4 regions of the Sporomusa rhizae genome follow, and region 1 is predicted to be linked to each of the others. Evidence: riboswitches for the same ligand, from Rfam matches in the RefSeq annotation. Region 1 holds a riboswitch; each other region holds the start of a gene.

Region 1 (7,816 bases):
TGTAGACCTTCTGAAGATGAGCCCGCCCTTATCCAAGACCCGCTTTTAAATTCGCTCATCCATGTGAGTCTTAAGGCGAATCGTCAACGGATAAGCTTGATAAGGAGGTTTCATATGGCTGTACTTAATGTTGTTGTACTCAATCAATTAGCAGACCGTCATAAAGAAGTCATTACAACCGCCGACCCTAATGTCAATATAATTGTCACCGACCAAAAAAATGCCATGGAACATATGCCTGGTTGTCACATCTTAGTAACCTGGGGCTGGGCGGAAACCCAACCATTGTACTTAGCCGCCCCTCATTTAGAGTGGATACATGCGCTAAGTGCCGGTGTCGAAAAGCTTATTTTCCCCGAAATTCAAGCCGCCGACACCATTTTAACAAATTCCAAAGGTATTCACGGAATTCCGGTATCAGAACACATCCTTGCCATGATGTTGGCCTTCAGCCGTGGCCTAAACATAAGTATCCGCCAGCAAGGGGCCAAACTATGGAAAAGGATGCCCACAGATGAATTACACGAGCATACCATCGCTATTGTCGGATTAGGTGCCATTGGCCGTGAAATTGCCAAAAAGGCCAAATCGCTGGGTATGAACGTCCTAGCCAGCAAGCGAGAGGCAACTACTGAAATCTTTGTCGATAAACTTTATCCCGCCGATGATGACAGTTTGCTTGAAATGCTGTCCTTGGCGGATTATGTAGTAATTTCTTTACCGCTCACGGAAGAAACCAAGAATAGAATCCGGCTTGAACACTTTGCCGCCATGAAGCGCACAGCTTATGTTTTTAACATTGCCCGGGGAAATATTATTAATGAAGCTGACCTCGTAGCGGCCTTAAACCAAGAACTAATCCAAGGCGCCGGTCTGGACGTGTTCGAGCAGGAACCGCTGCCGGAAACAAGCCCCCTTTGGGAAATGCCGAATGTTATTATTACACCTCACATTGCCGCCCTGTCACCCGCTTATTTGGACCGGGCCTTAAAACTGTTTGCCGATAATCTCGCCCGGTTCATTCAGGGTCGGGATATGATAAACATTATTGACAAAAGCAAAGGCTATTAATTAAGGCTGTCGGCAGTTTTTAAGAGGCTTAGCTCAGCCGGCTCTCCGGCTGCAGGCGCCTCGTGATGTTTGGCTATCATCTCTGTAATTTTTTCCGGCACGCCGGCGGCTCGAAGCATAGCCGCCCCGCGTGCCGCGTGATTGTAGTAGATATAGACGGCATGCCGCAGATTATCAATTTTGCTGCCGCGTCCCAGTCGCCCCCATTGTTTTGCCCAGTCGGGTGAAAACTTATCAAAAATAACGGTAAGAACTTTATCCGCTGTACTGACATCGCCTTTTACTTTACCAACATCATGTAATAGCGCACAAGTAATCAACAATTGACGGTCAATATCCTTGTGCCCGGCGGCCAGTTCAAGCGCCGTATAGGCTACATTTAAAGCATGCCGCTGATCAGGCAGGTTCATCTGCCAAAAGAAAGCGGCCTGTTCGTTATTTAAATACTTTTTAACGAAAGACCTATCTGCTTCCGTAATCCGGGCAGTGATTGCCGAAATAAATTGTTTTACACGTTTACTCAATATAGATCAATTCCTCATAGCCTTGCTCGCGGGCAGCAGCTTCCGCCTTTGCCTTGGGAACTGCCGACAATGACAGTTCAGCCTGCCGCCCCTCTTTCCGGCAGCGATTAGCAGTGGCAATGGCTTCGGCCAGCTTATTTTCGGCCCAGGCGACATAGACATCTTTACTGCGAACACTAACGCTAATTCCTTGGCGTTCCAGTGCCAAAAGCACCCGTTCAATGCCAAGGGCAAAGCCGGTTGCCGGACTATCAACACCGAATGCCGACAGCATGTTATCATACCGTCCGCCGCCACACAGCGGGAAGCCCAAGCCAGGCGTATAACCTTCGAATACCATTCCTGTATAATAATCAAAATCACGAATAATACCTAAATCAAAATTTACATAGCTATCCACACCATAGGCTGTTAAGAGCTTGCGGATGTCGGCAAGGTTACCCAGTGCCGTCCGGCTAAGTTCATTATTTGTTAGCTGGTATGCTTTATTCAGCATTTCGTCCCGCCCATGCAATACCGGAATCTGTTTTAGCAATTCTTGTGCTGCCGGGCTCAGACCACTTTGGTCTAAGAGCTCGCCCAGCCCTACCAAATCGCGGCTAACCATGGCATACTTTACTTTTTGCTGATATTTCGGACTCAGGCCGCTTTCTGCCATAAGGCCGTTGATAAAATCAACTTGGCCCAAACTGATTTGAAAATTAGTCAGCCCGGACTCCAGCATAGCTTCTACAGCCAGCGCCACAACTTCAGCATCCGCGGCCGGGTCAGGCGCTCCCAAAAGTTCAACGCCGGCCTGATAAAACTCGCACTGCCTGCCAGCCTGCGCCTGTTCATGTCTAAAGACGTTATTGAGGTAAAACAGCCTGATAGGCAGAGGAGTTTCTTTCAGCCTGGTGGCCACTACCCGGGCAATTGGAGTTGTCATATCCGGCCTAAGCGCCAAAGTCCGGTTGTTTTTATCAAAAAACTTAAAGACATGCTGTTGAATATCACTCCCTGTACCTACCGTCAGGGTTTCCATATACTCAAAGGTCGGAGTTACAACTTCTGCATAACCCCAGCGGGAAAAGAGTTCCGCCAGCGCGCCTTCGACAATCCGTTTCTGTTTGGCTTCACGCGGTAATAAATCCCGCGTGCCATACGGAATCTGAGGCACGAAATTATTATTATTCATAATTACACTCCATTCTGATCTGCCTGGTCTTCTTCCAGGCGCGCCAAAACTGTCTTATAGCCATCTGCCCCGTAATACAGACAGCGTTTAACTCGGCTGATCGTTGCCGTGCTGGCACCGGTTGCGGCAACAATGTCATCATAAATTACCCCTGCTTTCAACAGCCGGGCAACTTCCAGCCGCTGTGCCATCGATTTTAGCTCGCCAATGGTAGATACATCCTCAAAGAATTGGTAGCACTCTTCTTCGGTTTTCAATGATAAAATAGCGCGGAACAGTTGGTCGGTAATATCGTCTTTTAACTTAGGGTTTGCTGTCATACAGCTACGCCTCCCTGTACATACTTGTTATTACATAGCTTATTCGCTGTTTGCAGAATTTTTCCTTCTTTATTTCTTTTCTTCTTTATTTAATTAAAATACCCTAAAATAAACATTCCCACTTATTTGGCAAATAATACTATTTATTTTTTTGTTGACAGGTCTCTGAGCGCCATGTTAATATAAAGCTCAAGTAAATTACATATTGTTCATCAAGAGCTGGCTGAGGGAATGGCCCAATGACGCCGCGGCAACCATCGCAAACGCGAACGGTGCCAATTCCACAGGATTAATTCCTGGCAGATGAAGAACTGGACAACAAAGCCTCTTCGGACTGCCGAAGAGGCTTTATTTATTTCTGAAAGGAGGAGCACATAAAGTAATTTACATGCAATTTTAAGGAGGATTAATTTTTAATGAAAAAGTTTACTTTACTATTAATTGCCGCCATATTGGCTTTATCCGCTTTTGTTGCCGGTTGTGGCAGCAAACAACCAGCCGCTCCTGCTGCTTCAGATAAAACAACAATCAAAGTGGGTGCAACCGCTGTACCACATGCCGAAATTCTTAATGTGGTTAAACCGCTGTTAGAAAAAGAAGGCATCAATTTGGTTATCGTTGAGATGACCGACTATGTACGTCCCAATATTGCCGTAGCTGAAAAAGAGCTTGATGCTAACTTCTTCCAGCACATTCCTTATCTGACCAAATTTAGCGCCGAACGCAAACTGGATCTCACCTACACTGCCGCAGTGCACATCGAACCAATGGGTATTTACTCCAAGAAAATTAAAAACCTTAACGATCTGCAAAATGGCGCTCAAATCGGTATTCCTAACGACCCTACCAATGGTGGACGCGCATTAGCATTGCTAGCCAAAGCCGGAATTATTAAGCTAAAAGATGGTGCCGGTGTTAACGCTACCATAAAAGATATTACTGAAAATCCTAAAAACGTAAAAATCCGCGAACTCGAAGCTCCGCAACTGCCCCGCTCTCTTGACGATGTTGCCTTAGCAGTGATCAATACCAACTATGCACTTGAAGCCAAACTTGTTCCTACCAAAGACGCTCTGTTTATTGAACAAAATGACTCCCCTTATGTTAATATCCTTACCGTGCGCAAAGGTGACGAAAATCGTCCTGAAATCCAGAAGCTGACAAAAGCTCTGACTTCACCGGAAGTTAAGAAGTTTATCAATGACAAATATCAAGGCGCAGTAGTACCTGCGTTCTAATTGCAACAGGCTTGCACCTTTCTTATAAAAAGGAGCAAGCCTGTTTTATTATCTATTTTCTCTCTACTCCCAATTTTCCGGATTAAGTCCTGCCAGTTCAGGCAACACAAACTTTCCGTCTTTGCGAACCAGCTTGCCGTCAAACCAGATTTCTCCACCGCCGTAAGCCGGGGTCTGAATGCACACCAAATCCCAATGAATAGCCGATTTATTGCCGTTAAAAGCAGTAGCATAGGCATTACCGGGAGTAAAATGAAAGCTGCCGCTAATCTTTTCATCAAATAATATATCCCGCATTGGGTGATGAATATAGGGGTTTACCCCTAAGGAAAATTCACCAATATAACGTGCTCCCTCATCAGTATCCAAAATCTGATTCAAAGTTGCGGTATGATTGGCAGTAGCCTCAACAATTTTCCCCTTCTCAAACCGGAGACAAATATTATCAAAGGCCTTTCCCTGAGTAATAGTCGGGCAATTATAGGTTACAACACCGTTCACCGAGTCTTTGACCGGGGCGGTAAATACTTCTCCACACGGGATATTTCTCAGTCCACAGGATTTCATAACAGGGATTCCACTGATGGAAAACTCCACATCGGTCCCTGGACCGGTTATACGCACCTGATCGGTTTGTTCCATAAGTTTCACCAACGGTTCCTCAGCTGCTGCCAGTTTGGCGTAATCCATATTGCTGACTTTAAAATAAAAATCGGCAAATGATTCGGTGCTCATGCCCGCCATCTGTGCCATGGCAGGTCCGGGGTACCGCAATACACACCACTTGGTTTTAGCAATACGAACATCTGTATGTACCGGCTTCCACCAGTTTTGTTGGTATATCAGGGATTTTTCAGCTGGAATGTCAGACAGCTCATTTACATTGTCATAGGCACGAATAGCAATATACGCGTCCATGTTCTGCATTCGCACAGCTTCCCAACCAGCGATTAAGTCTATTTGCTCTTTATCACATTCAAATAATAATGCCCGCTGTAAAGCCTGGCTCTTGAAAGTTACAAACGGCATACCGCCTGCCTTATAGGCTTCAGATATTAATGCCCGGGCAAGATCTTGCCCGCCGTCAAAAACTTCAATAAGCAGTTTTTCTCCCTTTTGCAGACGAACCGAATAATTAATAAGATTAACCGCCAGTTTTTTTATTCTTTCATCCAACATATGAATTCCTCTCCTTTTTTTGTCAGGCTGCTGCCTTGCCGTCCCCGCCCGACTTCCAGTAAGTTATCTTGCTTTAACAAGTGCAAACGGTAGCGAAGCTGTTGTTCGGTTATATCCCATCCCTGGGTTCTCATTTGGCTAATTATATAGTTTCTGCCGACAGCATAATTGGCTTTTTTTATAGTCTGCAGAATCCCTTGCATTTCATGAATAAACCCCTTACTTACATACGACTGGTACATTGTTTCAAATTCATGATTATAAGCATCTGTAGCCACCTGACTATACTTTTCCTCTCTGTTAAACAACAAATGTTCAGTCAACACAACATCATCGACAATGTGGCCCAAGTACTGTATGACATTTTCAAGTTCTCGAATATTACCAGGCCAGCCATATTGCAGCATAATTTCGATGGCGCCCTGCGAAAACTGAAAAGCCGGTCGTTTAAGCTCATGACATACCCGTTTTATGAACTCCTGTATCAACAAAGGAATATCTTCTTTCCGCTTTCGCAAAGGCGGTATATATAGGGGAAGAACATTTAGACGGTAATAAAGATCAGCCCGGAACAATCCGTCTCCGACCATTTGCTCCAAATTACGGTTGGTAGCGGCAATTACTCTAATATCAATGGGAATGACACGGTTACCGCCAACCTTCATGATCTCCCGTTCCTGCAACACTCTCAATAACCGGTTTTGAATAAGCGGCGATGCATCGCCAATTTCATCCAGAAAAAGGGTCCCCTTATGTGCTTGCTCAAATAATCCTATATGACCACCTTTTTTTGCGCCGGTAAATGACCCTTCTTCATATCCAAACAGTTCACTTTCAAGTAACGATTCAGCTATGGCTGCAAAATTGACTCCGACAAATGGCTCCCACCGCCGTGGAGAGGCATTATGAATAGCCTGCGCAAGCAGTTCTTTTCCTGTTCCCGTCTCGCCTAATAATAAAACGGTGGTATTACTTTTAGCCATCTTTTCAGCAATGCCTGTCAACTTTTTGAATGAACTGCTTCTACCGGTAAGGTCATTGAAGGTATATTTAGCAAAAAGCCCCTTGTTGGTCAGCTTGCGGCGATAATCATGCTCCAATTTATTAATTTCGGATGCTCTGCGAAAAAGAATGAGATAGCCGAAGGTTCTTCCCTCAATGGTAATATGCGTTTTGCGGAAAAAGAAGGTTTGCCCCTCCCAGTTCATAACTTCTTCTCGCTCATAAGGCAATTGCCAGATAATTTGATAAAAGTGTGCAGGTATACAAGCTGAAGCCTTTTGATTGATAACATTTCGGCCTTGCAGGTGCAAAACATCCAACGCCTTGTGGTTGATACTGCGAATAATGTCCTCTTCATCAATAGCCAGCACACCGTCTTCAATCCTGTCAACAATGACTTCTAATTGCATGGAAAGAAGATTTGCTTTTTGAATTTCAACACTCAGTTCTTGGGTAATATAAAAAACAGATTTGACAAAACGTGAAGTTAATTTACGCAAATCAAGCATTCCGTAATTAAAATGTGCATAAATCTCAATCCATGTGGCTAAATCGATTACACGGGAGCCAATATCGATTACCTTGGGAATAGATGACGGCACAAGCTTAGCTTCACCAGGTGTAATAGCTATGGTAATGTCTTGAGGGTAAGTTGTCTCACCTGGATAATAGGGATAAAACTCCAGTTCAATACCCATTTCTTTTAACATGGCGATGGTCTCAAGGGCCCGCTCTTTACCATCGTTTACAAGCAATACTTTCATCCCTCGGGGGATTTCTAACATACTACGAATATTAGTATGGTTGATGCAACGTTGTGCCACAATTATTTTGGCATTTTCGGCAAGATAGGGCTTAATCGCCGGAATAAAAAGATCACTGGTGGTTACAATCAACGAATCTTGTGCAATAGGTAGATAGGCAAGTTGACTAATGATACGGCCTTCAATGTTAAAATCTTCCATCATATCAAGTTCATAGCATTGATCAATAATAGACTGGAGAGTATGGTCATGCCGGGTAATAATGGTAATTTTATTTTTGTCCATAGACTAAACTCCCCCGATTATGAAAAAGTTGCTTATCGTAGCGATTGAATCCTATTACTTGGAATAAAGATGACAAGCCACTTGATAGTCATTGGTAAAACTGGTCATTTGCGGCCTAACCGCCTTACATACATCCATAGCTTTGGGACAACGAGGTGCGAAAACGCACCCTTGGGGCGGATTGGCCGGAGAAGGTACATCTCCTTCCAGAATAATGCGTTCACGTTTCGCAAGCGGATCGGCTAGCGGTATAGCA
Region 2 (7,816 bases), 2.8 Mb from region 1:
TGGCCAGCACACCTGCATTTTCGACTACAATCCGCGCACCGAAACGTTCCGCTTCGTATCTAAGTTTCGCGAGATTCTCTGTAGAAGATTTTACCATGCGCTGCCTGCTTTCCGCTTCCACCCGGCAATTATTGTGGTGATACACGATATACCGGCTTTTTAGCCGTTTAGACAGTCCCAGCGTTTGGCGAAAGTAATCCATCGATCTGGCATATTCCTCCGTTCCCTCGGCCTTGCTATGCTCGGTGCAATAATAGGGACCATGCAGCGAAATCGGATACTGCTGCAAATTTTTCATTTGTGCAGCAAGCTGTTGGCAAAACACTTCACTCTGCCACTCCGGAAACAATTCAATGCCTACTGAGCAGTCGTCAATTTTATTCATTAAGGTAAAAATCTCTGCCAATTGTTCCGGCTCATACAGATTGGTACTGATAAAAATGTTCACAATATACCTCCGGATAACCAATATTGATCGTAGTCTGCTTATCAAATACATGAATTTTATCGGCCGCAAGCCCAAAGCACACACGATTGCCTGGTTTAAGTTCAGTCCTATCACAGATCGCAACAACTTCGTTGCCCTCAATATCAAAATAAACGCCACAACGGTTGCCATACTCTTCAACATATTTAACAGTTCCAACAAACATGTTATCTGTCTTTTCCCGTTCCAATCGGATATGTTCCGGTCGAATTCCCAGATAAAACTCCCGGCAGCCATTTTTCCCAAGATGAGCACTCCAAAGTTCAGGCAATTTGACACTTTGTTTGCCGACGATAATCGACCGCTCAGCATAGTGCGCCTCGAAAATATTGGTTGACGGTGAACCGATAAACTTGGCGGTAAAAACGTTGGCCGGCCGGTTATACACATTGTAGGGAGTGTCAATCATTTGCAACTTACCTTCATGCATTAGTGCGATCCGCTCACCAACGGTCATGGCCTCAACCTGATCATGCGTTACATAAACAAAAGTTTGATGGTAGGTCTGATGAATCTTGACTAACTCTTTTCTGGCATGACCTCTAAGCTGGGCATCCAAATTAGAAAGCGGTTCGTCCAGCAGTAAGAAGTCGCTTCGTTTCACCACTGCCCGCGCTAATGCTACCCGCTGGCGTTGTCCTCCTGACAAATCTTTGGGCTTTCTCCCCTCAAATCCGTTAAGTTCCAGCATATCCAATGCAGATCTGAGTCTTTTGTTGATTTCCTCCTTCGGCAACTTTTGTATTCTCAGTCCATAGGTGATATTGTCGGCTACCGTCATATGCGGATATAGGGCATAATTCTGAAAAACCATGCTCACATTCCGCTCACCACTGGATACATCATTGACCCGTTGTCCATTCATATATAAGTTGCCGGAGGTAATTTCCTCCAATCCGGCAATTAACCGCAGAGTTGTCGATTTCCCACAGCCGGATGCACCCAAAAGAATCAGGCGCTCGCCAGGATTAATGTTAAGATTCAGGCTTTCTATGACTTTTGTTTTACCATACGCCTTACATACATTATCAAAAACAATTTCCTTCATATTTTACCTGCCCTCCTTTTGCAAGAGTTTCATACTATCCTTTAATACCGGAAGAAGTAAACGTGCTAATAATATACCGTTGGAAAATAATATAGAGCACCAAAGGAATGATCATAGTGATAACCGACACCGCCATGGCGATCGTGAAATCAGTACCGCCTTCAGAGCTGATAAAAAGCTGCAACGCCAGAGGCAGCGTGAAATTTGCCTTATCTTTTAGAATTAAGACCGGCCAAACATACTCATTCCAGGAATTAATAAAAAACATAATTCCACTGGAAACAACCGCAGGTTTAACTAATGGAAATACAATATCACCCAAAATCCTTAAGTGCCCTGTCTGATCCAGTCGTGCTGCCTCAATCAGTGATCGAGGTACAGTCCGCATCGCCTGCCTGATCAAAAAAATGCCGGTAGCATCACTGAGCTGTGGCAGAACGACACCGATGATATTGTTCCTGAAACCAAGTTGGGATATAGTCAGGTAGTTAGGGATCATTGTAACGGTGAAAGGAATGAAAATGGTGCTAATTAAAATAAAATACAGGACATTTTTTCCCCTGAAATCCAAATATACAAAAGAATAGGCCGCCAATGTACTGGTAACCGTTTTAAAAATCGTGACCGCTACGGCGATCAAAAACGTATTGGTGGTAATTTGCAGCAAAGGCAGCCGTGAGAACACCTGCACATAATTACTGAATGTCGGATGCTGCGGAAAGCCAAATACGTTGCTGTATGCCTCGCTTAGTTCCTTAAAGGAGCTTGAAAGAGCAAAAGCAATCGGCGCCAGAGACAAGACTAACGCGCAGCAGAGCAGTGTGTGCCATTTGATTTCTTTGTCAATTCTCATAATGAATGCCTTTCTCCACATACTTGAATTCCAAAATCAACAGAGTTATAAACAGAGCCATGGTAGCAATGGCAAAGGCGGAAGCATAACCGGTGTGATAGAGTGTAAATGCCTCTTGAAAAACATTGTAAATGGCATTGGAACTTGCATTATCAGGACCACCTTGCGTAACCACCTTGATAGGGGTAAAAACATATTGCAGACCCTGGACGATGGTCATGATGAATACATAGATGCCTGTGGCGCCGCTCATGGGTACTACAATATCAAAAAAAATCCGGTAGAGCGGTACATTATCAAGCCGGGCCGCCTCAATGACCTCCTGGGGCACACCGCCAATCCCGCCAAACAGGACAATAAAATTATAGCCAAACACTTTCCAGGTGGTAATGATACTTAGTACAGCGATGACCAGCCCCTGAGTCTTACTCCATATCGGTATGGTAATTCCAAAAAACTTGGCAACAATGGCAACCGGGCCTGAGACAGGATTTAATATCCATAAATATAAAATGGAGCCAACCACAAGAGAAATGACGCTGGGTAAGAAAAACGCACTTTTATAAAACGTTCGCCCCCGTTTAATCACAAATGATAGAATAAAAGCTAAGACATACGGAGCCGCCCAATTTAAGAGCAGCAAAATCACAATATAGGCCAGGGTATTTTTCAGCACCGTATAGGTTAAAGGATCCTGAAACAAGGCAATATAGTTCTGACTGCCAACAAAGGTTTTTACCGGTTTAATCATATTCCAATCAAACAAACTCAAGTAGATCGTATAAAAAAGCGGATAGAACATAAACACGGAAAAAACAAGTAAAGAAGGCAGAATTAACCCATAAGCGATCAAAGTGTTGCTGTTAATGAATTTATGCCATACTTGTTTTTTATCTATTTTCTTCACCCTCTTTATTGTCTTATCTCAACCATTAAAAAGAACGGTGGCTCGAGAATATATTCTTAGGCCACCGTTCTTTCCTCTATTCCCTGCGCTTTCATCGGGCCTATTCACCGATTACCCGGACTTGTTCTTCCCGATCTTCTTTTATTTCAGCAGTTCATTAATCTTTGCCTGCGTTTGCGTCAGCCCATCTCGCGCTGAAATGCTGCCGTTCAAAATCCGGTCCCTTACATCAAGAAGAAGTTGCTCGGCCTGAAGACCTGCATCTCCCGGAAAAGAAGTCCAGGATACTACGCCATCCATCTGTGTCGTTGCAGCGGCCATCATTTTATTTTCAACCAAAAAGTTCTTTAATCCGTTCTCAGCTGTGGCAACATCTTTACGCGGCGGCACATATCCCGTACCCTTAGTCCAGGCCGCCATGGATTCAACGCTATACAGGAATTTTTCAAATTTCCATGCTGCTTTCTGTTCTTCCTTCGTCTTAGCGGTAATAGCCAGGAAACAGCCGCCTGCCGGCAGTCTCTTCGGCTTGCCCTGCCATGCCGGCGAATTTATTGCTGCAACGTCAAAAGAAGCACCCTTTTGAATGTTTGCACGCTGGGCGATTGTTGTATATAACATGCCTACATTACCATTAATAAAAGACTGTACGCCCTCACCCCAGGAAATGTGTAATGCGGATTTCTTATTGGCGACCATATCTGCATAAGCCTCGTACGCTTGAATACCTTCTTCAGAAGCAAAACTTGCCTTGCCATTTGTCATCATTCTTGCACCGTTACTTTCCATAAGTGCCTGTTGCGCCCAGTTATCGGCAGGCTCCTGCATATAAAAACCGTATTTTCCTGTCTTCTCTTTAATGGTATTAGCAAATACAATCAACTCTTCCCACGTTTTTGGCCCGTTTTCATCCAGACCGGCCTGCCGCAAAAGATCTTTGTTAATATAAAGCACCGGAGTGCTCAAGGAGTAAGGAATACCTACCTGACTCCCTTTGCTGTTTTTAGCAAGCCCTAATACGTTGGGCAAAAAATTATCCTGCAAAAAGGTTTTATCCTCAGGAAAGTTCTCATCAATTACTTTCTGTGGTTCAACATAGCTGAAGTTATTAGAAAAGTAATCCAAAAATGCCCAGCCAATTTGTACTACGGCCGGTGATTTTCCGGTTGCAACCTCCGCCTGCAGATTCTGCATTAAGCCCTTGTACATATCAGGATTGTATCGTGCCACAACCTCTACGTCTTTGCTCTGGGCATTAAATTCGCTAACAAGTTGTTCTACTGTTTTTCCTCCCTGAGTCTCTGCATTACAATGCCAGTATTCAATCTTTACCTTTTTCCCATTCGGCGCCGAATTTCCTGTGGAACCAGGAGCTCCGCAGCCTGCCAGCAGCATGGTACTGAGCAATCCCATAGCTATTATCTTTAGGATATTTTTCTTCACCTTTATGTACTTCCTCCCCCTCTGGATTTTGCTTTCAGTATAGCACCCGGAAAAAACCTTAATGTTACAATTATGTAAAACCTATGTAAAGAATTACTATAATGGCTGCGATTACTTAGCTAATTCCCCTATCCTGCAATTAAAAAGGCTGAAACACTTGTTTTCCAAGTATTTCAGCCTTTTGCATAAAGATAAATGGGAGGATTTTCGTGTGGCTTACCCATTCTCACAGCCTATTGGAGTAAAGATAATTTGATACCTGTCTTTCCACCTTCAACCGCTATCGATTATATGATGCTTCCAGTAATCTATTCACTTATCTATCAATATTGCGCAACCTGGAGATCTTTCATCACAGCAATCTGCGTCTTATCGGGTATTTTTAGTTTTATTATGGAACCTATATTAGTTAAATCAGGCTTTTATGTCCCAATAAAGTGGACAAATCTCCATTCTTTCCCCGCTTACATCACTTTAGGCATTATAATTAAGTTACTTGTTGAACAAATGAAAGTAGTTAGTGCCCGGCATAAAAGTTAGAGGAACACAGGGGATAGGGCCTAGTAAATAATTATTGACAAACTTTATTGATTGTGTCAAAATAATATTCATTAAAAATTAAAAATAATATCGAACTTATCAAGAGTGGTCGAGGGACTGGCCCTATGACACCCAGCAACCAGCATTTATGCAAGGTGCTAAATCCAGCGGAGCAATCCGGAAGATGAGTGATTATGTTTAGCAGACGGCTCTTCTTACGGAAGAGCCGTTTTTGTCGTTATTGTCATAATAAATTAAGGAGTTGGGTTATATGAAATTAGCAACCAAAATTGTCCATGCCGGCCTGGTAACTGACAGGACTACCGGAGCCATCAGTACCCCTATCTATCAGACAGCAACCTTCCGTCATCCCGAGCTTGGCCGTAGTACCGGCTATGACTATTCCCGCACCCAAAATCCCACCCGCCAAGCAGTCGAAGAAGCTATAGCCGTTCTGGAAGAAGGACATGCCGGTTTTGCTTTTTCCTCAGGCATGGCCGCCATTACGGCAATACTTATGTTATACCGGCCAGGAGATCATCTTATTATCACCGAAGACTGCTATGGCGGGACATATCGCATTCTTGACAAGTTATTTAGCCAATTCGGCTTGACAGCTACTTTTGTCGATACCGGCAATCTTGAAGATGTGCGCCAATCGATACAGCCTGCCACTAAAGCTATATTGCTTGAAACACCTACCAACCCGCTGATGAAAATTGCCGATATCCGGGCTATTACGTCTATAGCCCGTAAGTATAGCTCCCATCCTATTCATACTATTGTTGATAACACCTTCTTATCCCCCTATTTCCAACAACCTTTGGCGCTTGGCGCCGATATTGTCGTTCATAGCGGCAGCAAATATTTAGCCGGGCACAATGATGTTATCTGCGGCCTAGCCGTTGCCAAAGATCCAGCTCTGTGCGAAAAAATCGGTTTTATCCAAAACGCCACCGGCGCGATTCTCGGACCTCAGGATAGCTGGCTACTGCTCCGCGGTCTCAAGACGCTGGCAGTTCGGTCGCGTCAACACGAAAAAAACGCATTATCTGTCGCCGAATGGCTTACCACCCATCCCAGTGTTAATAAAGTGTATTATCCCGGCCTGGCAGACCACCCCGGTAAAAAAATTCAAGACGCCCAGGCGTCCGGGTATGGCGGCATGCTGTCCTTTGTAATAAACCACCCCCTCCTGCCTGGTGAGATACTGCGCAAGGTAAAGGTCCTCCAATTTGCTGAAAGTTTGGGCGGTGTCGAATCCTTAATTACCTTCCCTGCAATACAGACCCACGCCGACATTCCGGCTGACATTAGAGAGCGGTTAGGCATTAGCGACTGTCTGCTGCGCTTGTCGGTCGGTATTGAAGATGTGGAAGATATTATTACCGATTTAGCACAAGCGCTTGCGTAAAATGAAAGAAGGTAAAATAATTTACCCCTGCTTGTTACTGGCCCAAGGACTTGAGTAAAATTGCCCAAGCAGTGTGGAAGCTGGGCTAAGATTTTTTTCTTGACAATACCCCCAGGTAGTGTTAGCATAATGAAAAATAGTAAATACCGGTAAAGCTGATCAGAGAACTGAAGGCTAAAGATAGTTTAAAATAACTATGCTCTAGCCTTTTTTTAAACTTAATATATAGCTGATTAGAGAACTAAAGGCTAAAAAGTGATACAAGTCGCTTTTTAGCCTTTAGTTATTTGAGGAGGAGATTATGAATGAAAAAACATGAATGGATAGTAAGCCAACACCGCAAATTGTCTGCTATGATCCAGACGCATAGTTTTACCGTAACACAGACCCCTGTCGTCATTTGCTGCCATGGTTTTACCAGTGAGAAAGTCGGCACCAATCAGCTAATGCTACATATAGCAAATGCCATTGAGGCCGCAGGTCTCATCGCCATTCGCTTTGACTTTAGCGGTTCCGGCGAAAGTGATGGTGAATTTGCCACAGATACTACAATAAAAAATTGGCAAACCGATTTGCGAAATGTCATAGCCTGGGTAAAAAGCTTGCCCGAATTTGAAGGCCTGCCAATCTATCTCTTAGGGCACAGCTTAGGCGGCTTGATTGTGCTTAGTCATGAAGACAGCGCTATTGCCGGCCGGGTAGCGTTAGCCCCAGTCACTCAGCCTGTCCAAAATTTTCAAAACATAATTTTTGGCCCCGACTTATGGCAGCGTTCTTTAAATGGCCGGACAATAGCCAACTTTTTAGGTAAAGGCTTTAGTATAAGTCCAAATTTTGTTAATGATTTAATAGAGAATCGTTATGATATTTTGTCCCAAACAGCATTGCACGGCATGCCTCTATTTATTGTGCACGGCTTACAAGATACTGTTGTGCCGCCATCCGGATCAGAGATTTTATATGATAACTATAAAGGGGATAAAGAGATTATCCGTATGAAGGCCGATCATGTCTTTACGGGAAAACATGATGAGCTTACTGCCTTGATAACTGGCTGGTTAACAAAACAGCAAAGTAAAGCGGTATCTTTATGCCGTTCCCACTAATTTATCTGCCGGGCAACT
Region 3 (7,816 bases), 1.0 Mb from region 1:
GCAGCATACATGGTCTCCGCCATGTTGTCGAGCAGTTGTTTTATTTTACGGTCAATTTTTCCTACAGGGGCGGCAATTTCTTTAAGAACTTTATTGCCAGCCTTTTTGATATCCATTGTTGGCATTATGATATACCTCCTCTTACCTCCGGCCATTAGAAAAATTTTACCACAATTTACTCGGTCATAAAAGTATTTAAGCAACTCAAAGCACATTAATAGGATCTACATCGACAATTATGTCTTTGCGGCTGATTATATCTACATCAGTAAGTTTTAGGGTTACATTGGGCAAATCTGTTGTTTTAATTAAAATATTAACCCGAAATATATCTTTTATTTTATTTATTGATGCCGGGAAAGGTCCTACAATAGAGGAATCGACACCGGTAAGTATTTGTGCTAATTCCGACGCTAATAGATTTGCGTTACGGTGGACAATTGTTTCGTCATTGGCTTGTACCGTTATTTTCAACAAATGAGTAAAAGGCGGATAGTTTAATTGACGGCGAAATGTGATTTCGCTTTCAAAAAACTCTTGGTAGTTATGTGCCGCCCCGGCTTGAACTGCATAATGCTCAGGATTATAAGTCTGCATAACTACTCGGCCAGCTTTCGCGCCACGGCCGGCACGACCTGCCGCCTGGGTTAACAAGGCGAAAGTTTTTTCCGCCGCCCTAAAGTCTGGCAGGTTTAGAGCTGTATCGGCTGAGATTATACCAACAGCCGTTACATTAGAAATGTCATGACCTTTTGCTACCATTTGCGTTCCTAAAAGTATGTCATAGCTTCCGTTTGCAAAAGCTGACAGAATTTTATCATGGGCCATTTTACGTGAGGTAGTATCCTGATCCATGCGAATGATTTTAGCTGTTGGAAATAACAAATTGAGAGACTCTTCCACCTTCTGTGTACCAGTACCAAAGTATCGGATATATCTACTGCCACATTCCGGGCAAGTGTCAGGTATTGAGTGGCGCTCCTGGCAGTAATGGCAGCGTAAAGTATTTCCCGATGTGTGATATACGAGTGAGATGTCGCAGTGTCGGCACTTAAGTACATGACCGCATTCACGGCAGAGAACGAACGTTGAGTAGCCACGCCGGTTTAGTAAAATTACAGCTTGTTCTTTATTGGCCAATGTTTCTGCCAGCATTTCCTGTAATGGTGGTGAGATAACACTCCGACGCCTTTGGGCTAGTTCTTGACGCATGTCAACAACTGTGACTGCCGGCATCGGGACGTTATCAATCCTTTTGCGCATCGGAAGTAACGTATGTTTACCGTTAAGGGCCTGATAGTAAGTTTCGACCGCTGGTGTAGCGCTGCCTAATATAACTACCGCACCGGCAAGTTTGGCACGGATTAAAGCTACTTCGCGGGCATGATAACGTGGTGATTCTTCTTGTTTATAGGTAAATTCATGTTCTTCATCTATGATTATTATGCCCAAATTATTTACTGGCGCAAATAGGGCCGAACGAGCACCAATAACGATACCTGCTTGACCTAATTGTAAACGGCGCCATGCATCGTGCCTTTCTCCGACTGACAATTTACTATGCATAACAACAATATCGTTACCAAATGCGGCCTGGAAGCGTGCAATAATTTGGCTGGTAAGGGCTATCTCCGGTACTAGCACAATAGCTTGCCGGTTAAGCCGGCGTGCCTCGGCTACAGCGTTGATATAGACCTGTGTTTTACCACTGCCGGTAACACCATGAAGTAAAAAAGATTTATGTGCTTGTGCGCAAATCAGAGGAATGATTGCTTTAAGCGCATGTTCTTGTTCTTCAGTCAAAGTTATTTTTGTTGCTGACTTGCAGAGAGTATCATAGCTATTGCGGAATACTTGGGTAGTACGAATTGTGATTAGACCCTGGGAAGCTAGCTTCTTAATGGTGCTTGGGGTAATATTTAGATCGCGCAGTTGCGCTGTTGTAAGCTCATTATTATCGATAAGTGCATGTAACAACCGGCGTTGAGCCAGACAGGTTTTTGGTAATTGTTGCTCAGTTAGGGCCGCAACCTCCCTGCCGACAGCCAAATTTACAATAGTGGTGGTATTACTTTTTCCGCGTTTATTAACTGTATCAGAATGAACGATAAGTTTGTGTTGTAAAAAAAATTTTAGAATGGTATTTGTGTTTTCAGACAGTTTAACGAGTTCAGTGAGTGTAGCCGAACCCTGGTTATAAATATAACTAAGTACAGTACTATATTCTACTGGCTTATTTTCTAAGATAACAGCTGCCTGTTCAAAATCTGCCTCATCAGGAGCTTTGTATGCTTTTTGTGTTCTTATTCCCGACTGGCCAGGTACAAACAAACGCAGTGCTTCTCCTAGTGAACAAAGATAATACGTGCTTAGCCATTTGGCAGTTTCAATCATATTAGTATTAAACCAAGCATACGTATCAAGTACATCAAGAATGGTTTTTAAGCCTTCGGGCCTTTCGGCGGCTAAGGCAATAACAAATCCCTCTACTTTTCTATTGCCAAATGGTACAAGTACGCGCCAGCCCACATCAACACCCTGAAGATGCGGAGGAATAAGATAAGAAAAGGGCTTGTCAATGCTGCGGGTGGGAATGTTGACAATTACTTGAGCTATATTTGACATTTTTTCACCTAAGCGTTTTTCATTGTATATTGTATAAACGTAGACTTAGCCGCTCGCCTGTGCCCGTAAGGGTATAACTCCCACTTGGAGAAGCGGAAGTCTTAGAGCGGGTTAGTCATCGGATAAAGAGAAGGGGACTAATACAGTCCCCTTTTTTTAACTAAGTATATATTCGCTTTTAAACGTCAAATACCTGCTACCGGTTTTTCGGGGTAATGAGCGGCTATTTCCCAATCAAGCCCGGTGTCCATTGGCAAACGTTTGAAAAAACGTTTAATCCGGCGCTTTCGTAGCGGTGAAAAATGGAGCTTCATAAATTAGACTCCTAGCTTTGAATCGAATAACCAAGCGACTGTAATGTCTCTTCGATGTAGCCGCTAGAAGTTACAGATTCATCATGGCTGACCGCTACTTGTTTGGAAGCCAGATCTACCTTTACTGACGAAACGCCATGAAGGTGGGACAGCGTATGCTCAATACGGTCTCGGCAATGGTCGCCTTTGAGGCCCCCGACACGGTAAACCGACTGTTTAGTCTTATTTTGTATAGCCAATGGAATACCTCCTTTTTACTGATAAGTGTCCAGCAATGTTAGTATTACCAATGGCTATTAATTAATAAGTTTATATATTAGCTTCTTTGCGAAGAATTTCGGCTTTATCAGTATGTTCCCATGGTAAATCTACATCAGTACGTCCGAAATGTCCGTAAGCGGCTGTTTGGCGGTAAATAGGACGTCTCAGATCTAATGTTTTGATGATTCCGGCAGGTCTTAAGTCGAAATGTTTGTTAATCAGTTCGACAATTTTAGCTTCCTCAATTTTTGCAGTGCCAAAGGTTTCTACCATGATAGATACCGGGCGGGCAATGCCTATCGCGTAAGCCAACTGAATTTCGCATTTATCTGCTAGTCCGGCTGCAACTACGTTCTTGGCAACATAGCGGGCTGCATAAGCTGCCGAGCGGTCAACTTTTGTAGGATCTTTTCCGGAGAATGCGCCGCCGCCGTGACGAGCCATGCCGCCATAGGTGTCGACAATAATTTTACGTCCAGTCAAGCCAGCATCACCTTGGGGACCACCCACAACGAATCTGCCGGTTGGGTTAATATAATATTTGGTTTGTGCATCTAATAATTCGGCCGGGACAATTGGGACGATTACTTTAGCAATGAGGTCTTTTTCAATTGTTTCGCGATCTACTTCAGGGCTATGTTGGGTTGAAACTACAATGGTATCGATTCTTACAGGCTTACCATCTTCATATTCAACAGTAACTTGTGTTTTTCCGTCTGGCCGCAGATAAGTAAGTTCACCACTTTTGCGCACTTCTGACAAGCGTCGAGCCATTTTATGCGCTAATGCAATTGGAAGCGGCATGTACTCAGGGGTTTCATTAGTGGCATAGCCGAACATCATACCCTGGTCACCAGCGCCGATGGCTTCAATGGTGTCCATATCGCCTTGTTTAGCTTCGAGTGCTTTGTCTACACCCATTGCGATATCGGCAGATTGCTCGTCGATAGAAGTTAATACACCGCAAGTTTCGCTGTCAAAACCGTATTTAGCACGGGTATAACCGATATTTTTAATGGTTTCACGGACAATTTTAGGAATGTCTACATAGCAGTTTGTAGTAATTTCACCTACTACATGGACAATACCTGTTGTGACTAAGGTTTCGCAAGCTACCCGGGCTTGCGGGTCATGAGCTATAATTGCGTCAAGGACGCTGTCGGAAATTTGGTCGGCAATCTTATCAGGATGGCCCTCTGTTACAGATTCAGATGTAAAGAGTACACGTTTTTTTTCCATTAAATATTTTCCCTCCTATTTTTTCATTGCAAAAAAAGAAAACCTCCTGCAAGGGAGGCGTGATCTGTTCACTCCCATCTTGCGTTTTATCGCCGGAATTGGCACCGTTTTTAGCATAAACTAAAATGGTTGCCGCGGTTTCATCGGGCCAGTCCCTCCACCAACTCTTGATGAGTATAGCATATGCAATTTTCACACCAAAAAAATTCTAAACGAAATATAAAAAAAAATCAAGTAGATTTTGTCATCATTGCATAAATTTTGTCTATTAAAATCTCAGCAACCTGCTTTTTACTAAGTTGTGGCAATTCTTCAATGTCACCATTTTTATGTATGAGTTTGACAATGTTGGTATCTATATTAAAACCAGCTCCAGGTAAGGTAACATCATTGGCAACAATCAGGTCAAGATTCTTTTTAATTAGTTTTTCTCTGGCATGAACCAGGAGGTCTTGTGTTTCGGCTGCAAAACCGATAAGAAGTTGGTGCGGTTTCTTCTTTTCTCCAAGTTCACGCAAAATATCGGGGTTTTTAATCAAAGTTATTGTTAGTGTATTATCGCTTTTCTTTATCTTTTGTTCCGATGGCAACTCTGGTCGATAATCAGCTACTGCGGCTGCTTTAATTACTATATCAACATTGTCAAATTCAGCTAAAACAGCGTCTCGCATTTGAGCGGCTGTTTCTACTCGTTTAACTGTGATTCCTGGCGGGACGGCGAGATTTGACGGACCGGAAACGAGTAGAACTTCTGCTCCTCTTACTGCGGCTGCTTCGGCGAGAGCATAACCCATTTTGCCGCTGGAACGATTTCCAATGTATCTTACGGGATCAATTGGTTCACGCGTTCCGGCAGCGGTAATTAGTACCCGTTTACCTGATAACTGTTGATTGTTTTTCAGCAGTTCAAGAACTTTTTCAACAATAATCGATGGTTCTGGAAGTCTGCCTGGTCCTTCTACGCCACAGGCTAGCATACCGGAAGCCGGTTCTATTATATGATAACCGAGTCCCGCCAGTTTAGTTAAGTTTTGCTTGGTAATGGCATTTTGGTACATATTGGTGTTCATGGCGGGTGCTAAGACTACCGGTGCTGTTGTAGCCATAACAGTAGTAGAAAGCATATCATCGGCAATACCATTTGCTATTTTACCAATAACATTAGCAGTTGCCGGGGCTATCAGAAATATATCGGCACGAGTAGCTAGCGCAATGTGCTGTACATTCCAGGTTTTTGGTTCTTCCCACATATCTGAAACTACCGGATTTCCGCTAATTTCCCGGAACGTCAAAGGCGTAACAAATTCTGTGGCCGCTTTAGTCATAATAACATGGACGTTGCAATTTGCTTTTTTAAGACGGCTGACAATCTCGACCGCTTTATAGGCCGCAATGCCGCCCGTAACTCCGATAACGATGTTATGACTAGAATTCATTGACTTTTACTTGATACCGGTTTTGGTACGCTCATAGGTAATTTTACCTTGTGCTACCTCTTCCAGAGCGATAGTTACCGGCTTATTGGACTTTGATTCAGCAAGCGGCTGCTGGCCATCCATAATTTCCCTCGCGCGTTTTGCGGCTAACACTACCAATGTGTATTTGCTATCTACCTTTTCTACTAATACATCTAAAGATGGATTAATCATAACGTCTCTCCTTACTTATTATTTGGAGGTGCCAAGTGCTCGTTTCACGTACAATTTGTTTGACAAAGGCGGGAGATTAAATCGGAATTACGGTCTGCCCGGTGTTTTTCGGCAGTAATAATTGTTTCGATTTTTTGTACAGCTGTTTCCACTTGATCGTTTACCACGATGTAATGATAGTTCTGTGCTTGAGTAAGTTCACCGCCGGCACAGTTTAATCGTTTTTTTATAGTTTCCAAACTATCGGTTCCACGTTTGTGGATTCTGTCAGCAAGTTCATCCAATGAAGGCGGAATAATATATATATAAACACCTTCCGGAATTTTATCCTTTACCTTCAAAGCCCCTTGCGTATCTATTTCTAGTACGACATCATATCCGTTATTTAGTTGTTCAAGCACGTATTGGCGTGGCGTCCCGTAGAAATTGCCATAGACCTCAGCCCATTCCAATAGGTCATCATTATGAATCATTGTTTGAAACTTGTCTTTGGCAACAAATAGATAATTAACTCCATCAACTTCTCCTACTCTAGGCTGCCGAGTAGTAGCTGATATCGAGTATTTTAACTGGGGATTGCTACGCAGCAACTCGCGGCAAATTGTACCTTTACCAGTGCCTGAAGGGCCGGAAACAACTATTAGTAGTCCTTGCTGCGGCATAGGTTATCTCCTCTCAAATTTTATTCGGCAGTATCATCGCTCGTATCTTTGCTTGTTAAGCGGTGAGCAACGGTTTCAGGCTGAACTGCAGATAAAATAACATGGTCACTGTCGGTGATAATCACAGCGCGAGTCCGGCGGCCATAGGTGGCATCGATAAGCATTCCTCTATCGCGGGCTTCCTGAATTATCCGTTTGATGGGAGCTGATTCGGGGCTGACAATGGAAATAATCCGGTTAGCCGATACAATATTACCAAAGCCAATATTAATTAATTTTATGTCCATTAAGACTCCTCCTATAAATTTATAGGCTACTAAGACGTAATACTTCTATACTACTCTATGTTTTGGATTTGCTCTCTGACCTTCTCAATTTCACTTTTAATTTCGACGACAATATTTGCAATGGTAGAATCATTTGCTTTTGAAGCAATCGTATTCGTTTCCCGGTTAATTTCCTGAACAATGAAATCTAGCTTGCGTCCTACGGCATCAGGAGATTTTATTGCTGATTGAAATTGTCCTAAGTGGCTTTTAAGTCTAACGATTTCTTCTGTGAAATTAGTTCTATCGGCAAATATGGCTGTTTCTTGCAGCAGTCTTGTTTCATCAGGCTCTGCACTAATCTGAGCTAGTAATTCACGCATACGATGTAATAGCTTTTCCCGGTACTCAATAAGGATTTGTGGGGCTCTTTCTTCAACCGCAGCAATATAAGAATAAAGCTTATCAACCCGTTCTAAGAGATCGTGCTCAATGTTGGAACCTTCGGCTTCGCGCATTTTCATCAGATTAACCAATGCTACCTCAATGGCTGCTGAAAGTTTTGGCCATAATGTTTCAACGTCTTCCGAAACATCTTCTACTTTGAGAACATCAGGGTACTTAGATAAGTGGTAAATATTATCGGTTGCCGGCATATCTAGCAAGCCAGCTAATTCTCTCATTGCATTATGGTAAGCCATTGCCAATTCTTTGTCAACCCTTACCGCTCGTTTCTTTTCACCATATTCATCAACAGTAATAAAGGCGTCTACCCGGCCGCGTAATATTGTACTAGCAAT
Region 4 (7,816 bases), 1.7 Mb from region 1:
TCCCGCATGGGGACATTCAAACCGTTATTGCCGCTAGGAGGAAAAACAGTAATTGAAGTGGCAGTAGACAGTCTGCGAATGGCAGGGGTAGCAGATATCCGGATTGTAGTGGGGTATCGGTCGGCTGAGTTATATCCTGTATTAGACCAATTGCAAGTTGATATTATTGAGAACCCCAAATACTCACAAGGGATGTTTTCTTCTGTGGTTGCCGGACTAAAAACCTTTGCCGGCGATGCGGAGGCATTCTTTTTACTACCAGGAGATACTCCGGTGATAAGAAGACATAGCATTAAAGACGTAGTGCGTGAGTACCGCAAGACTAATGCTGCCGTGGTCTATCCGGTTTTTAACGGAGAACGCGGCCATCCGCCGCTTATTAACGCCACGTGTTTTGACCGAATCCTAAGTGGCGACGGAGCTGACGGACTTCGCGGTATTCTTAATGAGTATGAAGCTGACAGCGTAGATGTGCCAGTGGCAGATCAAGGAATATTGCTTGATATGGATACTATGGAGGATTTTAATCAGCTTACTTGTTTTTATCTGCGGCGCCACATACCGACGTATGACGAATGTCTTGCCATATTGAATAAGCACCAGGATGACGATAGGGTATTGCAGCACGGGCACATGGTTGCTGAGATCGGCAAAAGTTTAGCCAGTCATCTTAACTGTGCGGGGCTAAGTCTCAGTACGGAATTGGTATATACTGGCGGTCTTTTGCATGATTTGGGCAAGGGAAAGCCTAATCACCCTAAGCGTGGGGAACGCTTGCTAAGGTGCAAGGGATTTTCCGAATTGTCCAGTATCGTTGCTTCCCATATGGATATGGAACTAAAGCCGGAGTGTGCCATTGACGAGGCAGCATTAGTGTTTTTAGCCGATAAATTAGTTCAGGGTACCAGGCGCGTGTCGTTGTCGGAACGTTTTACTCCGGCATTGGATCGATTTGCTGGTAATCGCGAGATCATTGATGCCATTTCCCGAAGAAAGAGGACTGCGGAAGTTATTTGGAATCAGGCAGCAAGCATTTTGGGGATGCATTTAGATGAGATAGTATTCTCAGCAAATAATCCGTAGGGAAGGATTTTACTATATTTCTAGAATAGATGTTTATTCAGCAAACTGCTTACAGGGAGAGGTAGCGATGCAATGGATAGGGCTATAGAGCAGAAGGAAATAGCGCTTTCGACAACCCAAAGTGTATGTCCCGAGTGTTTGAAGCGGATTCCGGCAGTGAGGGTGTTAAAGGGTAATAATGTCTATTTGAGAAAAAACTGCCCGGAGCATGGCGAGGTTCAAGTCTGTGTGTGGGAAGGAGAGCCTGGGTATCTTGATTGGGTTAACCCGCAGATCCCATCGTCACCAGTGGCATGTGCAACCCAAGTCGACAAAGGCTGCCCGTTTGACTGCGGTCTATGTCCGGAGCACCGTCAGCAAACCTGCTGTGTGTTGTTGGAAGTAACAAATCTATGCAACCTGCACTGTCCGGTTTGTTTTGCCTCTGCTTCAGAGAGCTGCAAGGAGGAGCCTGACTTCAAGGTTATTGAGGGCTGGTACCGAATGCTAATGAATAGTGGCGGCCCGTTTAACATTCAGCTATCAGGTGGCGAACCAACTATGCGTGATGATTTGCCGGAGATTATAGCTTTGGGCAAAACGCTAGGTCTGGTTTTTTTCCAGGTTAATACCAATGGTTTACGTTTGGCGGCAGATGAACAATATGTAGAGAGATTAAAAGCCGCCGGTCTCAACTGTGTCTTTTTGCAGTTTGATGGGATAAGCGACGATGTCTACCTAAAACTGCGAGGGCGGGCACTATTTGACCTCAAAAAAAAGGCAATAGAGGTTTGTGCGGCACATGACCTTGGGGTGGTACTTGTACCGACTCTGGTTCCTGGTGTAAACGACAGTCAGTTGGGTGATATTTTGAAATTTGCCATAAGAAACATGCCGATAGTCAGGGGTGTCCACTTCCAACCTGTAAGCTATTTTGGGAGATATCCCGAAGAGCCTGACGACAGTGGCCGTATTACGCTTCCTAGGGTGCTTCGTGAAATTGAAAAACAGACAAACGGGCAAATGAAAGCAAGTGATTTCCGTCCGCCAGGTGGCGAACATGCCCATTGTTCTTTTCACGCTAACTTTATTTTAATGCCGGACGGGCAAATAAAACCGCTTAAACAAGATTCGGCGAGCGGTTGTTGCTGTCAGGGTAAGCCGGCAACAGAGGGGGCAAAACGCGCCAGGCAGTTTGTTGCCAGGCAATGGTCAGCTCCGAAAATTGGTACTAAGTGCAAGGATCAATTAACTCAGGCGGGTGTTGGAAATACAGCCAGTCTTGATGCATTTCTAGAACAGGTGAATACCTATACGCTTGCCGTTTCGGGGATGGCATTTCAAGATGTATGGAACTTGGATTTGGATCGATTAAAACAATGTTTTATTCATGTAGTCGGGCCAGATAACCGGCTGATTCCGTTTTGCGCCTATAATCTCACTAACCGTCAGGGCGCACCGCTGTATCGGAAGAAACTAGGAAAAGACAGTATAATATAAAAACCAAAAGATGTTATGTTGACACGGAATGATAAACATGATAATATATATAACTGTCGTCGGTAATACAATTTACGCCTCGGTAGCTCAGTCGGTAGAGCAGAGGACTGAAAATCCTCGTGTCGACAGTTCGATTCTGTCCTGAGGCACCATTTAAGCGGAAGTAGCTCAGCGGTAGAGCATCGCCTTGCCAAGGCGAGGGTCGCGAGTTCGAATCTCGTTTTCCGCTCCATTTTTTTTATGGCGACATAGCCAAGTGGTAAGGCACAGGTCCGCAAGACCTTTATCCCCTTGTTCAAATCAGGGTGTCGCCTCCAAATAATGCCGGGGTGGCGGAACTGGCAGACGCAACGGACTTAAAATCCGTCGGAAAGAAATTTCCGTACCGGTTCGATTCCGGTCCTCGGCACCAATATTAAAATAAGTTAGGAGCTGTCTAAAGGCAGCTCATTTTTATTTTTTTGTAAAAAATATGCAAACATGTTGAAAGGTAACTACAGTTCAGTAAGGGTTAATGTTTTGTACCGGGTTCTTTATTAATTGGTTTTGGCTTGGTTGATATATTGACATTTTCTAGATGTTCGTGATAAAATTTATTCAATTTAAAAGAGCTCTTATCAAGAGTGGTCGAGGGACTGGCCCGATGACACCCGGCAACCGGCAGTTTACTGCAGTGGTGCTAAATCCAGCAGGAGTAATCCTGGCAGATAAGAGGAAGGTGTAGACACAGGCCCCTTTCCTCGGAAAGGGGCTTTTTATATTTTCCTCTTGAGCAAGTAAGAACGACTAAGGTTTGTGCCCTTGTTCTAAAGAATTGGCGCAAACAAAGTCTTTTCTTAGATTTACGAAAAGAGTATGGCCATTTGGAGGTGCTGTTTACAATGAGTACTGTTACCCTGACGCGCGAATTAGCGCAAAAAAATGTTCCGGAGAAAAAACATAAGCAACTGCGAATGTGCCAGATCAAACGAATGTCGCCGATGGCAGCCATGTCTAATGTTAAATCGATACTAATAGATGATTCTGGAACAAACAAGGAATTTCAGGTTTCTTATGACAGGAAGATTGCGCTTGTTTCCTTTTTCAATTCTACGCCAGATAACGGTGCTGGAAAGATAGCGAGTGTTTTAGAGTCTGTTGCCGGCTATGGAGCTGTCCTGGATATGGTGTCTATTCAGCCGCACCAAGTGAGTTTTGTAGTCCAGGGAGCTTTTTTAACAAAAGTTTGTGAAGGGCTGGAAAAGCTACAGTATAAGCCTGAGGTTATTGACGATTGTGTTAAAGTTGCGGTACAAACCAAAAACGGACATTCGCTGTTAAATGCAGTAACGGTGGTAGCGGCAGGCTTAGCGCAAGCCCATATTCCCATATTGCGTTTAACTGAATCGTATGGGCTGATTGAAGTTCTAATCAAAAGCAGCCATATTCAGCAAGCCCAGCAGGTTTTAACAGAAAGAAGTGGTTTCTTTGGACACTAAGGAGCAGGAAGAAATGAGAGGAGATCATTCGATGACGGATAGAGGTAAAGGATACAACGAACATAATGAAGTCGGCAGCTTGGCCCCAAGAGAAGAGGCGGGGAATGAAGTTGTTATTATTATTCGTGATGGCAAAGTAGTAACATTTATTCAGAAAGATAGAAATGTGCCGCTCGAAGGCATGTATGGCGACGGAATTTAAATTTCAGAGAGCATCTGTTTAAAGGGACAACAGATGCTTTTTTTTATTAGGATAAAGACTTATGGCATAGCAAATTCGTTTAAAGACAGCTTAAATTCTTTGCAAGAAATGCTGCAAAAAAATATTTCCACGCTAAAAACACAAGGAATTTTCCAAATTGTGTAGAATAACAATATTTAAAATTAAAATTCAGAACGATGTTCGGTATAACCGAACGTAGGCTAGTGAGGAAGAAATAAATTGAGCCAGAATATATCAAGTAATACTGAAAAAAGCAAATACTTAGTTGCATCCGTTGACCGGGCTATCGAATTGCTTTTTATCCTCGAGGGTTCATCGCGCGAAATGGGCGTTACCGAATTAAGCCGGGAGCTCGGAGTGCAAAAAAGCACTGTACACAATTTATTGCAAACCTTATTGGCAAGAGATTTTGTCCGGCAGACCGATACCGGACACTATACCTTGGGTTTTCGACTGATGCCGTTAGGCTTAGCCTGTACAGAACGGCTAAATATCCGCAAGATCGCCTCCCCATACCTTAAAGCTTTGGTGGAAGAAGTTGATGAAGCTGTCTTACTGGCCGTATTATCAGCCGGGCGCCTGACCATTGTGGATAAATTTGAACCAACTCGGCCTGTTTTCATCATTCCGTGTTTTGATTATTGTAATACATTCCATAGTACGGCTTTAGGCAAGGTTTTCCTTGCCTATAATACTGATGAGTTTATTGAAAAAGTGCTTTGCCAGGCATTACCGCAATACACCGCTTGCACCATTAATGACAGACAGGCGCTTACTGAGGAAATTGTTAAAATAAAAGAGCAAGGCTATTCTGTGGCGAGCAATGAGACCATGGAGGGTGTTACTTGTATTGGAGCGCCAATCCTTAATGCCAACGGCAAAATTGAGGCAGCGATTACTGTTTCGGGAACTACGGCTTGTTTCGACAAAGAAAAGTATGAGGCAGTTGCGCAAGTCATGAAAGAAAAGGCAAGATTAATTTCCCAAGAGTTAGGGTATCGTGGTTATTTATAGCCAAGACATACTAGTTTAGACGGAGGGGAATAATGGATATTCAGCGAGAATATCGAGCAAAACTTACGGTTGCCGAGCAAGCAGTCAAAATGGTAAAATCAGGACATTGGGTAGATTACAGTTTTGCGACTGCCCAGCCTATTTTGCTGGACAAAGCATTAGCGGCGCGCACAGGGGAGCTTTGGGATGTCAAGATACGTGGCGGCTTAATTTTAAATCCCTTGGCGGTGGTTGAGGGCGATCCATCAAGAAAACATTTTTGTTATAATAGTTGGCATTTTAGTGGCTATGAACGCAATTTAAGTGATCAGGGGTTATGTGATTATATCCCCATGATTTACCGCAACAAGCCACTATTATATCGTAAGAGCTTGGATGTCGATGTAGCCATGATGTCGGTGGCTCCAATGGATAAAGACGGATTCTTCAGCTTTTCTTTGACCAATTCGGCATCAAAAGCTATTAGCGAGAAGGCCAAAACAGTTATTGTTGAAGTTAATAAAAACTTGCCGGTGGCTTGCGGCGGACAAGAAAACTGTATTCATATCAGTGAAGTAGATATTATCGTTGAAGGCAATAATCCGGTATTACCTGTTATCAATCCGGCACCCATTACGGAAACCGATAAAAAAATCGCCAAGTATATTATGGAACAAGTGAAAGACCGATCCACGATACAACTGGGAATTGGCGCACTACCTAATGCTGTGGGAACAATGCTGGCCGAATCCGATATCAAAGATCTTGGAGTACATACGGAATTGCTGGTAGATGCTTATATGATACTGACCAAAGCTGGCCGGATAACAAATAAATATAAGAATATTGATAAAGGTAAGGCAGTATGGTCCTTATGTGTCGGCAGTCAGGAACTTTACGATTGGGTTAATAATAATGCCGGTTTGGCATCCTATCCAATAAACTATACAAACGCGCCACAGGTTATGGCCGCTATTGATAATCTAATCACTATCAATAATTGTGTGGAAGTTGACATTCTTGGGCAAGTTACATCAGAGACGTCTGGCAGCCGTCAAATAAGCGGAACAGGTGGACAACTTGATTTCTTAACAGGCGGATATATGTCTGAAGGCGGGAAGAGCTTCATTTGTTTCCATTCTACATTTACTGAAAAAAAGACGGGCGAAATGAAATCCCGTGTGCTGATGAGTTTGCCTCAGAGTTCTGTTGTGACCAATCCACGCTCGCAAGCCCATTACCTCGTTACAGAATGGGGAATGGCTGATTTAGCCGGGCGGTCTGTATGGGAAAGGGCAGAACGCATTATTGGTATTGCCCACCCGCAATTTCGCGATGAATTGATAAAAGGTGCCGAAAAATTAGGAATATGGCGAAGGACAAACAAAATTCTATAATTGAATTTTGCATATATAAGGTCAATTAAAATTAAGGAGAGGTGCTTATGCCAAAACCCGTATTTTATCAAGAGAGGTGCAAGGGCTGTGAGTTATGCACAGTTGCCTGTCCCAAGAAGCTTCTCAGTATGTCGACCACATTTAATGGCAAAGGCTACAACTATGCCACTTGCCCGGATGATTCCGAATGTGTGGGTTGCTGCTTGTGTGCCAAGTCCTGTCCGGACACCGTAATTGAGATTCATAAATAATAGGAGTGGTGAAAGTGTCAGAAAAAGTGCTCATGAAAGGCAATGAGGCTATTGCTGAGGCCGCGGTTGCTGCCGGATGCCGGCATTATTTTGGCTATCCGATTACACCGCAAACCGAGATTACCGAGTATATGGCCAGACGTATGCCTCAAATTGACGGCGTTTTTTTACAAGCCGAAAGTGAAATTTCAGCAATTAACATGGTTTATGGGGCAGCCGGTGCAGGCGCCAGAGTTATGACTTCTTCATCGAGCCCTGGAGTTAGCTTAAAGCAAGAAGGTATTTCCTATATTGCCGGAGCTGAACTGCCTTGTCTCATCGTAAACATTATGCGTGGCGGCCCTGGTCTTGGCGGTATCCAACCAGCACAAGGTGATTACTTCCAAGCTACAAAAGGCGGCGGCCATGGTGATTACCACAATATAGTTCTTGCACCTAATTCGGTACAAGAAATGGTAGACCTTACTGTATTAGGCTTTGATCTAGCCGATAAGTACCGCAATCCGGTAATGCTGTTAGGTGATGGGGCGCTTGGTCAAATGATGGAGCCTGTAGAGATTAAAACAGGTGAAATTAATAAAGTTGAAAAGCCCTGGGCCGCTGCCGGTCTGCGCGGGCGCACTACTCCCAATATAATTAACTCCCTGTTCTTAAAACCAGAAGAACTGGAAAAGCATAATAACCGCCTGCAGAAAAAGTATGCGGAAATTCAGGAACAAGAAATGCGCTGGGAAGAAATTAATACTGAAGATGCCGAGTTGATATTGGTAGCCTATGGCATTACTTCCCGTATCGCCCATTCTGCTATGGATAAAGCACGGGAAGCCGGCATGAAGGTTGGTATGTTGCGGCCGATTACTTTGTGGCCGTTCCCGGAACCGCCTTTTGCCAAGCTGGCTAAAACTGCTAGCG

Evidence for each region. A riboswitch is a leader RNA that binds a small molecule or an ion and turns the genes downstream of it on or off. The one in region 1 is predicted to bind S-adenosylmethionine.
Region 2: linked by a shared signal. The riboswitch ahead of SRRS_RS02965 (PLP-dependent aspartate aminotransferase family protein) and the one ahead of SRRS_RS17465 (MetQ/NlpA family ABC transporter substrate-binding protein) in region 1 are both predicted to bind S-adenosylmethionine.
Region 3: linked by a shared signal. The riboswitch ahead of metK (methionine adenosyltransferase) and the one ahead of SRRS_RS17465 (MetQ/NlpA family ABC transporter substrate-binding protein) in region 1 are both predicted to bind S-adenosylmethionine.
Region 4: linked by a shared signal. The riboswitch ahead of SRRS_RS08670 (hypothetical protein) and the one ahead of SRRS_RS17465 (MetQ/NlpA family ABC transporter substrate-binding protein) in region 1 are both predicted to bind S-adenosylmethionine.

Annotation. Positions count from the first base shown of each region.
Region 1 covers NZ_CP156925.1:3,683,659-3,691,474, forward strand. Annotated here, with positions in the region: gene SRRS_RS17445 (D-2-hydroxyacid dehydrogenase) at 115-1,071, shown strand; gene SRRS_RS17450 (HDIG domain-containing metalloprotein) at 1,068-1,595, opposite strand; gene hisZ (ATP phosphoribosyltransferase regulatory subunit) at 1,588-2,772, opposite strand; gene SRRS_RS17460 (YerC/YecD family TrpR-related protein) at 2,775-3,092, opposite strand; SAM riboswitch class I at 3,299-3,402, shown strand; gene SRRS_RS17465 (MetQ/NlpA family ABC transporter substrate-binding protein) at 3,509-4,330, shown strand; gene SRRS_RS17470 (aminopeptidase) at 4,394-5,509, opposite strand; gene SRRS_RS17475 (sigma 54-interacting transcriptional regulator) at 5,491-7,560, opposite strand; gene SRRS_RS17480 (ABC transporter ATP-binding protein) at 7,615-7,816, opposite strand, start outside.
Region 2 covers NZ_CP156925.1:649,198-657,013, reverse strand. Annotated here, with positions in the region: gene SRRS_RS02990 (sugar phosphate isomerase/epimerase family protein) at 1-448, opposite strand, end outside; gene SRRS_RS02985 (ABC transporter ATP-binding protein) at 417-1,535, opposite strand; gene SRRS_RS02980 (carbohydrate ABC transporter permease) at 1,570-2,388, opposite strand; gene SRRS_RS02975 (carbohydrate ABC transporter permease) at 2,378-3,295, opposite strand; gene SRRS_RS02970 (ABC transporter substrate-binding protein) at 3,437-4,738, opposite strand; SAM riboswitch class I at 5,372-5,469, shown strand; gene SRRS_RS02965 (PLP-dependent aspartate aminotransferase family protein) at 5,550-6,692, shown strand; gene SRRS_RS02960 (alpha/beta hydrolase) at 6,998-7,798, shown strand.
Region 3 covers NZ_CP156925.1:2,672,627-2,680,442, forward strand. Annotated here, with positions in the region: gene def (peptide deformylase) at 1-125, opposite strand, end outside; gene priA (primosomal protein N') at 205-2,625, opposite strand; gene SRRS_RS12455 (hypothetical protein) at 2,811-2,939, opposite strand; gene SRRS_RS12460 (heavy-metal-associated domain-containing protein) at 2,951-3,178, opposite strand; gene metK (methionine adenosyltransferase) at 3,249-4,439, opposite strand; SAM riboswitch class I at 4,511-4,616, opposite strand; gene coaBC (bifunctional phosphopantothenoylcysteine decarboxylase/phosphopantothenate--cysteine ligase CoaBC) at 4,670-5,875, opposite strand; gene rpoZ (DNA-directed RNA polymerase subunit omega) at 5,882-6,088, opposite strand; gene gmk (guanylate kinase) at 6,133-6,750, opposite strand; gene remA (extracellular matrix/biofilm regulator RemA) at 6,771-7,037, opposite strand; gene SRRS_RS12490 (YicC/YloC family endoribonuclease) at 7,088-7,816, opposite strand, start outside.
Region 4 covers NZ_CP156925.1:1,934,758-1,942,573, forward strand. Annotated here, with positions in the region: gene SRRS_RS08640 (DVU_1551 family NTP transferase) at 1-1,083, shown strand, start outside; gene trsS (radical SAM (seleno)protein TrsS) at 1,156-2,562, shown strand; tRNA gene SRRS_RS08650 (tRNA-Phe) at 2,639-2,714, shown strand; tRNA gene SRRS_RS08655 (tRNA-Gly) at 2,720-2,794, shown strand; tRNA gene SRRS_RS08660 (tRNA-Cys) at 2,805-2,879, shown strand; tRNA gene SRRS_RS08665 (tRNA-Leu) at 2,886-2,974, shown strand; SAM riboswitch class I at 3,174-3,276, shown strand; gene SRRS_RS08670 (hypothetical protein) at 3,444-4,040, shown strand; gene SRRS_RS08675 (hypothetical protein) at 4,072-4,242, shown strand; gene SRRS_RS08680 (IclR family transcriptional regulator) at 4,483-5,277, shown strand; gene SRRS_RS08685 (acetyl-CoA hydrolase/transferase family protein) at 5,310-6,653, shown strand; gene SRRS_RS08690 (4Fe-4S dicluster domain-containing protein) at 6,701-6,904, shown strand; gene SRRS_RS08695 (3-methyl-2-oxobutanoate dehydrogenase subunit VorB) at 6,919-7,816, shown strand, end outside.